DNA from 2 places in the Cobetia sp. MB87 genome. Region 1 is predicted to be linked to the other one. Evidence: predicted binding sites of a transcription regulator. Region 1 holds the regulator's gene; the other holds the start of a gene.
The links. The regulator FNR, encoded in region 1, switches genes on or off when oxygen is low (the NO sensors DNR and NnrR bind a similar motif). The targets are predictions, from matches to a motif close to TTGATNTANATCAA.

Region 2: a site for FNR is predicted at 2,852-2,865, ahead of CDPAHKCJ_RS08965 (OmpW family outer membrane protein). Genes of this name have one in related genera too.

The regions. Positions count from the first base shown of each region.
Region 1 is NZ_VFBC01000008.1:128,194-132,809, forward strand. It holds gene CDPAHKCJ_RS10045 (fatty acid cis/trans isomerase) at 1-1,346, shown strand, start outside; gene fnr (fumarate/nitrate reduction transcriptional regulator Fnr) at 1,650-2,399, opposite strand; gene CDPAHKCJ_RS10055 (hypothetical protein) at 2,730-3,008, opposite strand; gene CDPAHKCJ_RS10060 (cbb3-type cytochrome c oxidase subunit II) at 3,034-3,651, opposite strand; gene CDPAHKCJ_RS10065 (cbb3-type cytochrome c oxidase subunit I) at 3,648-4,616, opposite strand, start outside.
Region 2 is NZ_VFBC01000007.1:653,966-658,581, forward strand. It holds gene CDPAHKCJ_RS08955 (PLP-dependent aminotransferase family protein) at 1-702, opposite strand, end outside; gene CDPAHKCJ_RS08960 (DMT family transporter) at 859-1,848, shown strand; gene CDPAHKCJ_RS08965 (OmpW family outer membrane protein) at 1,980-2,600, opposite strand; gene CDPAHKCJ_RS08970 (OmpW family outer membrane protein) at 3,088-3,681, opposite strand; gene CDPAHKCJ_RS08975 (lipopolysaccharide kinase InaA family protein) at 4,043-4,616, opposite strand, start outside.

The DNA of each region.
Region 1 (4,616 bases):
CCTCGAATCCTTTTCTGACCTTCGAGGCCATTCCCGCCGAGTCACGCTATCGCTTCATGCTCGATGAGTCGCAGAACACCATCATGGGCTTCATCAAGGGGCCGGTCTGTCGCGGGCAGGTCGCGGTGGATGTGATCAATGATCACTTCTGGGTCGGCTTCACTGACCCGAAGATGTTCAGTCACCCGGAAGTGGAGCGCACCCTGGCCGAGGAAGGGGAGAATCTCAGCCTGCCCGCCGAGCAGAGCAGCAATGCGTTGCCGATCAGCTCCTGGGTCAAGTTCGAGAGCAAGCAGACCGCCTATCTCAAGGCCAAGCAGCGGCTGATGTCACAGGCCTATCTCGATGGTGACCTGCGCCTGGATACGCGCGTGATGTGGGACGGTAGCGGCTGGGCCGACGGCCCCGGCCAGGGGCGCAACCCCAACGCGGCGCTGACCATCTATCGTCACTTCGACAATGCCGCGGTGATGAAGGGACTGGTCGGCGGCGTGCCCAAGACGGGCTGGATCATCGATTACCCGATGCTGGAGCGTATCCACTACCTGCTGGTCGCCGGCTTCGATGTCTACGGCAATCTCGGGCATCAGCTGGTCACTCGTCTATACATGGACTTCCTGCGCATGGAGGGCGAGAACAACCTGCTGGTGCTGTTGCCAGCAGGCGAGCGCAAGGCGGTGCATGACAGCTGGTATCGCGACGTGAGCCCGGGTCTTGGGGGGCTGCTGTTCAAGAAGCCGCCGCAGTTCGATGCACCAAGTGGCATCGTCTGGACGCCGCAGGAGCTGTCATCGCCGGACCAGGCTCGCCTTGGCCTGATGCGGCGCATGCAAGAGCGTCTCGCGCCGGAACTCGGTCATGAGCGCAGTCTGAGCAATGTCGAGAATGATCATGTGCGACATGAGCTGCAGGCCCTCGCTGCGGTGCGGGGAGTCTCGGCCAGCCTGATGCCGGAGGTGACGATCGTCGCGCTGGAGGATGGTAGTGATGACTCGCCACGCCTTTACAGCGTGCTGCGCAATTCCGCCCACGCCAACATCACCAGTCTGTTCGATGAGGAGGAAAATCGCCGTCCTGAAGAGGACACTCTCGATGTCTTGCGGGGGGTGGCGGGCGATTACCCGAATGCCTTCTGGCGCCTGACGCCTGAGACCCTGACGGGGCTGGCAGAGCGGGTGGCGTCACTCGAGAACGAAGAGGACTATCGCGCCCTGCAGGCCGATATCGGGGTGCGCCGGACTGATCCGCGCTTCTGGGAGTTCTCCGACAGCGTACTGCGCACCAACTATGCTGATCGCCCTGTCGAAGCGGGCCTGCTGGACTATAACCGCCTCGAGAACCGCTGATCACCAGCGAAGCTTGAGCGGCCGAGACAAACCCTGTTGTCAGAACTGTCAGAACTGTCAGGACTGTCAGGACTGTCAGGACTGTCAGGACTGTCAGGACTGTCAGGACTGTCAGGACTGTCAGGACTGTCAGGACTGTCAGGGTTGTCATGACTGACACGACGACTGACGGCTGGCCTGTCAGTTGGAAGCCCGCCACGCACATTGCGCGGCGGGCTTCTATCCTTGCGTAGCGCCTAAATGGCGCACTGGCAGTCGATCAGCGCCGCGCCGCGCTGCGTGGTGTGCTGCCAGCAGGCGTCATCAGCGACCGCCCTGACACTCGCCTTCGGCCAGTTCGATCAGGCCATCCAGATGCAGGATATGCACCTCGCGGGCACGAATGTCGACCAGCCCCTGGGCCTGGAAGCGAGTCAGGATGCGGCTGATGGTTTCGACGGCCAGCCCCAGATAGTTGCCGATATCGGCACGTGCCATCGAGAGGCGGAAGCTGTACGGCGAATAGCCACGGCGACGGAAGCGCTGTGACAGGTTGACCAGGAAGCTCGCCAGTCGCTCATCGGCTGTCTTGCGCGACAGCAGCATCATCATGCGGCGATCTTCGTGCAGCTCCTTGCTCAGGCTCTTGAACAGTTGGGTTCTCAGCTCCGGCATCTGCTCCGAGAGTGCATTGAGGCGGTCGAAGGGAATCTCGCAGACGGTGGTGGTCTCCAGCGCCACGGCGGTGCCGGGATAGCAATTGCTGTCGATGGCATCGAGCCCTGCCAGCTCGCTGGGCAGGTAGAAGCCGGTCAGCTGCTCCATGCCGCTGTTTTCATTGGTGATCTGCTTGAGGCTTCCGGAGCGCACCGTGAAGACGCAATCGAAGGCATCGCCCTGGGTGAAGAGCACTTCCCCTTTTCTGAGTGGCGCGCGACGGCGGATGATGGCGTCAAACTGGTCGATATCTTCCATGTTCAGTGCCAGTGGCAGGCACAGTGAACTCAGCGAACAGGTCTGGCAGCGTGCTTCATGGGCGCGCAAGCGGTGTGATGCCTGTGCATTGGCCGTCATGGTGACTCTCCTGAGGAATGTCACCGCTACTCCTGGGGCAGGGCAGCGGGAGGGGTCTATCGGGCACGACGAATGGTGGGGCGGGGCCTTGTCGCCCGCCGCTACCCTGCTCAGCCGAAGTGACTCGAGCGGCCAGAGTCTGAACGCTCATCGGCTGGCGCAGTGCAATTTCGTGGCACCATAATATTAGATTTTATTAATTCATTATCCTGCCCAACCCGTGGGCGTTGCAAGGTGTGTGAACTTTAGGCCTGGTTGGCCCAGCATGGCCATACCGCGACGTCCTGCCTCAGCCGGAGGCGTGAGTCAGCAATACTGGGCCAACAGTGCTTAGCCAGCAGCGCCGAGTAGCAGTATCAGCGCGGCGGCCAGCGTCGCCAGTGCCAGCATGCCCCAGGCGCGTGGCGCTGGTGTGGCAGGCTGACGTACACCATTGATGCGATGTTCTTGCATGGGGCCATCGCCTTCGCGCTCGTCGTTGTCACCGCTGGCTGCGCGCGAAAGGCTGCCCAGTGCCAGCATGGCGAACAGCACCAGGCTGCCCAGCGTGAGGGCCAGCACCCAGAGATTCCAGAACAGGGGTAGTCCAGTTGCCTCCAGTAGATTCATGTCGTGTCTCCTGAGCGGTGTCCTGTCATGGGCTACGGCTGGCGATGCCGTTCGCGGGGGCGGCCTGCTGCAGATAGGCGAGCAGCGCCGTGATCTCGGCAGTGCCACGCACGTCATTGGGGGCGGCGAGAATCTCGTCTTCCGCGTAGGGCACGCCCAGGCCTTGCAGGGCTCGCATGCGAGCCGCGATGCCTTCGCCGCTCAACACCCGTTCGAACAGCCACGGGTAGGCGGGCATCGCTGAGCCCGGCACCTGACTGCGCGGGTCATGCAGGTGCAGGCGCTGCCAGGCATCGTCATGCTGCGCAGGCAGCTGGCTAAGATCCGTCCCCCGGCGCTCGGCGCCCCACAGCGAAGGGCGGCCGTAGTAGCGCTCCCGGGCGGTCGTCGCATCGCCGTGGCGCGCCGTATCGCCAGTCAGATCGCGCACCATGCGTGTATGGCACTGCTGACAGCCCTCGCGTTGGTAGATGCGCTGACCCTCCAGCGCCAGGGCGCTCAGCGGTCTGAGATCTTCAGGCGCGCTGGCGAGACTGGGGTGAGCCCCGAGCGGTACCAGCTGGGCGAGGGCGCCGAGGCTCATGGTGAGCAGACATAGTGCCGTCATCAGGCCGGCGTGACGTTCGAGCAGGACATGTCTCATGCGTAGTGCCCTCCCGAGGATGTGGCAGGGGGCGTGGTAGAGGGGGGCGCAGAGGGCGTGGCAGGTTCTGATGATGCCTTCCGCGAGCCGGAATTGGGGAGCCGGCGCTCATGAGCGGCTTGCCGTTCGCTCTTGTGATCAGCCAGGGTGCGCGTCACGTTGAGAAGCATCAGTAGCATGCCGAGCGCCCAGCAGGCGAGCCCACCCAGCGAGATCATCATCGGCATGCGGGCCGCTTCCAGTACCTCGCTCAAGGTGTATAGCGGCCTGCCGTCATCTGCCAGCACATGCCACATGCTGCCTTGAAGCAGCGTGGTGGCCCAGCTGGCGGCAACGCACAGCAGGGTGCCGATGATGGCCAGCAGGGCGTGAGTCCTGAGCAGCGCAAGGGAGCGCATCGGGGGCAGCAGGTGGTAGGCCATCACGATGGCGACTGTCGCGATCACCCCCAGGCTTGCTGCCGGCGACAGACTGTTGGCGGCACTGAAGGTCAGGGCATTGAGTGTCGGCAGTGACAGCAGGCTGTATTCAAGTACCGCAAGGGCGAAGCTGACCAGAGCTACCGCCAGCAGGCCGATCAGTGGATCCCGGCGCAGTGAGTGCCAATCCTCCTTGAGTGTCATCAGGCCATTGAGGCTGAGTGCCAGCCCCGGCGCCAGCAGCAGTAGGCCCATCGCCATGCCCAGCGTCTGGCTCCAGGCCGGCAGGGGGCTCGCGAACAGCAGCGGAGCACCTCCCCATGTCACCAGCAGCACCAGCATCCAGAAGCTGGTGGTGGCCAGCCGGTGCGAGTAGAGCGGCAGCCGCGAGCGGCTCGTCACCATGTGATGGAGCAAGGCAATGAGGCCGAATGCGAACATGCCACCGGGGAGTGGCCCGGCCTGCCAGCGCTGGATTAGTGCCTCGAGGCTGCCCGTGAAGAGCGGAACCGATTCCAGCAGGCCGATCGGCACGCTGAGCGAGAT
Region 2 (4,616 bases), on a different contig from region 1:
GATCAACAGGGCGTCGCTGTCACAAAGATGGCCGTGGTGGCTGAGGTGCTGGGCGATGGCAGTGCGCAGCGCACTCGAGCCCGGCGGCAGGGCGTAGGCGCTGGGGTGCTGGGCATGGGCCCCGAGCTGAGTGCGCGCCAGACGATACAGGCGTCGCACGGCGGGGGCGTCCAGCTCCGGGTGAGCGGCACCCAACGGTGCCAGGTGCGGATCACTGGCATTCGCCATCGCCTGCCAGGCCGGGTCACTGATGGTGAGGGTGGTGATGGCACGCGGCCTGTGATGAGACTCTTGTTGCCCGTGCTCCAGCTCACCGGGATGACGTGAGGAAGCCGGGCGGGTCTGCGAGCCGCCATTCAGGGCGGAATCCAGACCATTCGTGTCGTGAGCAGCCCCCGTCGATGGCGCGACCCGATAGCCGGCACGCGGCTCGGCGATGATCAGACCCGCCGCCTCCAGTTCGCCGTAGGCACGAATCACGCTGTTGAGGCCGAGTCCCGACTGCGCCGCCTGCCGCCTGAGCGAAGGCAGGCGCTGTCCTGCGCTCAGTTTTCCCGTCGCCATCTGGGCCTTGAGTCGCTCGACCAGCTGCTGATAGCGCGGCAGCGTCGCGGCTGTGGCACCTGAACTGGTGGCTGAGTCGATAGAGGAGCCGGCAAGCGAAGGGCGGCTGGCGGACGAAGCGTGCTCGGCGGATGACATGCCTGTCTGTACCCCTTGAATTGGTGATTATCTGTATCTTGTGCCCCCTTGAGGGTTCGCGGCAAGCTGAAGACTCTTGTCGTGGTCCCGTCGGTGCACGTCCTGTCTCTGCCCCCGGACCGTCCGCTTGTCATTTCTTTCGCTGGAGTCTGCGTGATGTGGATGCCACTTTGCTTCGTGTTTCTGTTCGCCAGCGGCTTCATCGCCGCGCGCTTCGGTACCCTGGACGCTGAACCCTTCACCTTGCTGCTGGTGCGCAGCCTGTTGGTGCTGCCGGTGCTGGGAGTGATTCTGTGGCTGCGCCGCAAGCCGCGTCAGTGGGGCAGGCGCAATGACCGTCTGGCGCAGATGGGCATTGGCATGCTGTTGCACGGTGCCTATCTGGGCGGCGTGTTCGCGGCGGTCAAGGCGGGGCTGCCAGCAGGCCTGACGGCGCTGCTGGTCAGTCTGCATCCGCTGGTGACGGCGGCGTTGTCACTGCCGTTGTTCGGCGTGCGTCTGGGGGCCAAGCAGTGGGCCGGGCTTGGCTGTGGCGCCATCGGCGTCAGTCTGGTGCTGGGGGCAGGGCTTGCCAAGGACGGAGCAGGCACTCTGGACTGGCCGCTGATCGGGCTTGCCTGGTGCCTGGTGGCGCTGATCGGCGTGTCCAGCTCGACACTGTGGCAGAAGCGGGTCTCCGGTCGCATGGGGCTGGTCGAGGGGCTGATGTTCCAGTATCTCGGTGCGGGCGCGGTTTTCGTCGTCGCGGCAACCAGTGTCGGCAGCTTTGCCTTTGACCCCACGCCGCGTCTGCTGATGACCATGGCCTGGCTGGTGATCGCCATCTCGGTCGGTGCCATCTGGCTGCTGATGCTGATGCTGGAGCGGGGCGAGGCCCATCAGGTCGCGCGCACCTTCTTCCTGGTGCCGCCGTGTGCCGCGCTGATGGCATGGTGGCTGTTCGACGAGCAGTGGACCGCGCTGATGGTGGCGGGCGCGGCACTGGTGGTGCTGGGACTGGTGCTGGACCGCCCACGTCCGGGCAAGGTGAGCAAGGCGCCGGCCGACGACGCCACGCCGCCTTCGCCCTCAACGCCCTCAACCTCAACAGCCTCAGCAACTTCCAATGCCTCGGCAACGAACAGTGGGCAAGCCGCCCCGCGCTGATGCGTGCCGAGCGCATTACTCACCACGCACAGCGTATAGATAAAAAAGGACAACGCCCCGCCGGCCCGAGATGGGCTGGCGGGGCGTTGTCGTCTCTGACCAGTCAGAAGTGCTAGCCAGGAAGTGGCTGATCAGAAGCGATAGCTGATCCCGGCCATGGTCACGATGGGGTCGATCTCGACCTTGTCGTTGACGCTGCCTGCCACGGTGACATCGGAATCGATATCCAGATACCAGGCAGCGACGTTGGCCGCCCAGTGCTCGTTGATCACCAGATCGACGCCGATCTGTGCGGCCGCGCCCCAGCTGTCATCCATCTCGAGCTTGGTGCCATCGTCGAGGGTTTCATCGGAGAAGTGGGTGTAATTGACCCCCGCGCCGATGTACGGCTGGATGCGCGATTCACGTCCGCCAAGTGGATAGTACTGCAGTGTCAGAGTCGGCGGCAGGTGATCGACGGAGCCGGCCTTCTGGCCATTGAGCGAGATGTCGTGGTCGAAATCCTGCGCCGCCAGCAGTTCGATACCGAAGGTATCGGTGAAGCGATAGCCGAGAGTGAAGGCAAAGGCGCTGTCATCATCGACGTCCACGTCGGCACCGATGGCATCGATGCGACCGTTGTCACTCTTCGGCGAGACCTTGGCGACACCCGCACGCGTCCAGAACTGCCCGGCGCCGTAGTTGAGAGAGTTGAGAGAGCTGAGAGAGTTGAGAGAGCCATGAGAGCTGGCATTCAGCGAGTCGGCGGCCATGGCAGGTGCGGCGCCGAGAGTCGCGAGGCTGGTGAGACCTGCCAGTGCCAGAATCTGCCACGGGCGTGCTGCAGAGCGCGGGCTACGCGAAGTCAGGTGCGCGGGGAGGGAGGCTGAGCGAGTGACGACGTCGGACATGATGGCTCCTGAAGGATGGCGGGAAACAATGCCCTCATTCTAGGTAGCCGAATTTCGAGAAATTTGATCTGAGGCAAGAGTTTACGGGCGTTATTGCACGGTGAGGGGCAGGGTTGATCCAGGTCAATTTCTGCGGCGCGCCGCTGAAGATCCGCCGTGTAGCCGTTGGCTACCAATAACGAAAACGCCGCAGACCCGAAGGTCTGCGGCGTTCCTGTGTGATGTCCATCTATCGCCTGGATTGCTCAGCGTTGCCGAGCTTCGTCGTCCACGATGTCGTTGTCACGGCGTGGCATCACACGGCTTGCCAGGTGCTTGTTGGAGGCATGTTCACGCCTCGCGCAAGACCTTAGAAGCGGTAGGTGACACCGGCACCGACAGTGACCGGGTCCAGCTCGGTGTCGTTCACGTCCTGACCGGCGATCTTGGTATCGGCCTTGACGTCGGCGTAACGAGCGAAGCCGTTGACGGCCCAGGCTTCGGTGATCTTGAGGTCCACACCCAGCTCGGCAGCGGCGCCGTAGCTGTCATCGATGTCCATGCTCTGGCCACCGGCAGACTCACCGGAGAAGTGGGTGTAGTTCAGGCCGACACCAGCGTACGGCTGGACGCGGGCTTCAGTACCGCCCAGCGGGTAGTACTGCAGCATCAGGTTGATCGGCATCTGATCGAAGCCGCCGGCGCTGTTTTCCCAGTCAGTGCTGAATTCTTCAGTGGACTGCAGGGCGATGGCCAGGTTGTCGTGGAACATGTAGCCCACGGAACCGGCGAAGCCGGACTCGTCCTTGGCGATCAGACCGTTGCCGTTGTTGCTCTTGCCGTCAACCTTGGCAACGCCACCGCGCAGGAAGATATCGCCCTTGCCATATGCCATGGCGGATTGTGCGCCCATTGCCATGGTGCCGGCGATAACAGTAGCGGTCAGGATCTTGATAGCTTTCATGTGTAGTTCTCCTTGAAGCTTGGCTTCGTGAGCTGCCTGTCAGCAGTGCCTCGCTACCCTACGGCTTGGGCCGTGTGCTCTGCGTGGCTGCGTCGATCAGGGGACGCTGCGAACTATAAAAAACAGCGTTCTGTTTGGCAAGCATTTTTTTAGAACGTTGTTTGAAAACTTATTAGCCGTCTTGTTAGCGGATGTTACCGATTATTTCAGGGAAGTTTAATGTCTCATGAGTGAGACTTCCCATGACGCATTTGAGCGACATCGTCATTCACTATTGCGCAAGGTGACCAAGACCTTGGTCGCATGCCGTGCGCGAGGTTAGTACTCACTACGCCAAAGATCATCGCCGGGCTCTGCAGACTCAGTGACGCTTGCGTGCGGCGCGTGCTTCCAGCTGTTCCAGCCACTGACTGACCTCGGTGCTCTGTGCCTCTGCATCACGATAGACGGCAAGAAATTGTCGCCATTCATCGTGCTGCCAGCCCTTCAGGCGGCGCCACAGCACGTAGAGATCGCGCAGGCACTCGTGGCGGCGCAGCACGAAGCGGCGCGTCTTCTCGAGGTCGATGATGACGGCGTCCATCTGCCAGGTGCTGTCCGGCGACTCACTCGGCGGGCGACTGAGGAAGATGTGCTTGGGAAACAGGCAGCCATGCATCAGACCAGCCTGATGTATCTCGCGAACGAGGCGGGCGCTGGCGGTGATGACCTGAGAGCGCATGCCGGCATCGAGTTCCGCCCAGCGTTCATGCCAGTGATCCAGATCATCGCGCCCGGCGAGATCGAAGGTGATCAGAATGGCGCGCCACTCCCGGCCTGCGCGCCGCTCGCCGTACCAGCCGGCGTCCACTGACGGAATCCCCCGCGCATGATAGTGACGGATGGCGCGCCATTCACGGGAAAAGGTCGGTTCGCCCAGCGGGCGCGCCAGGCTG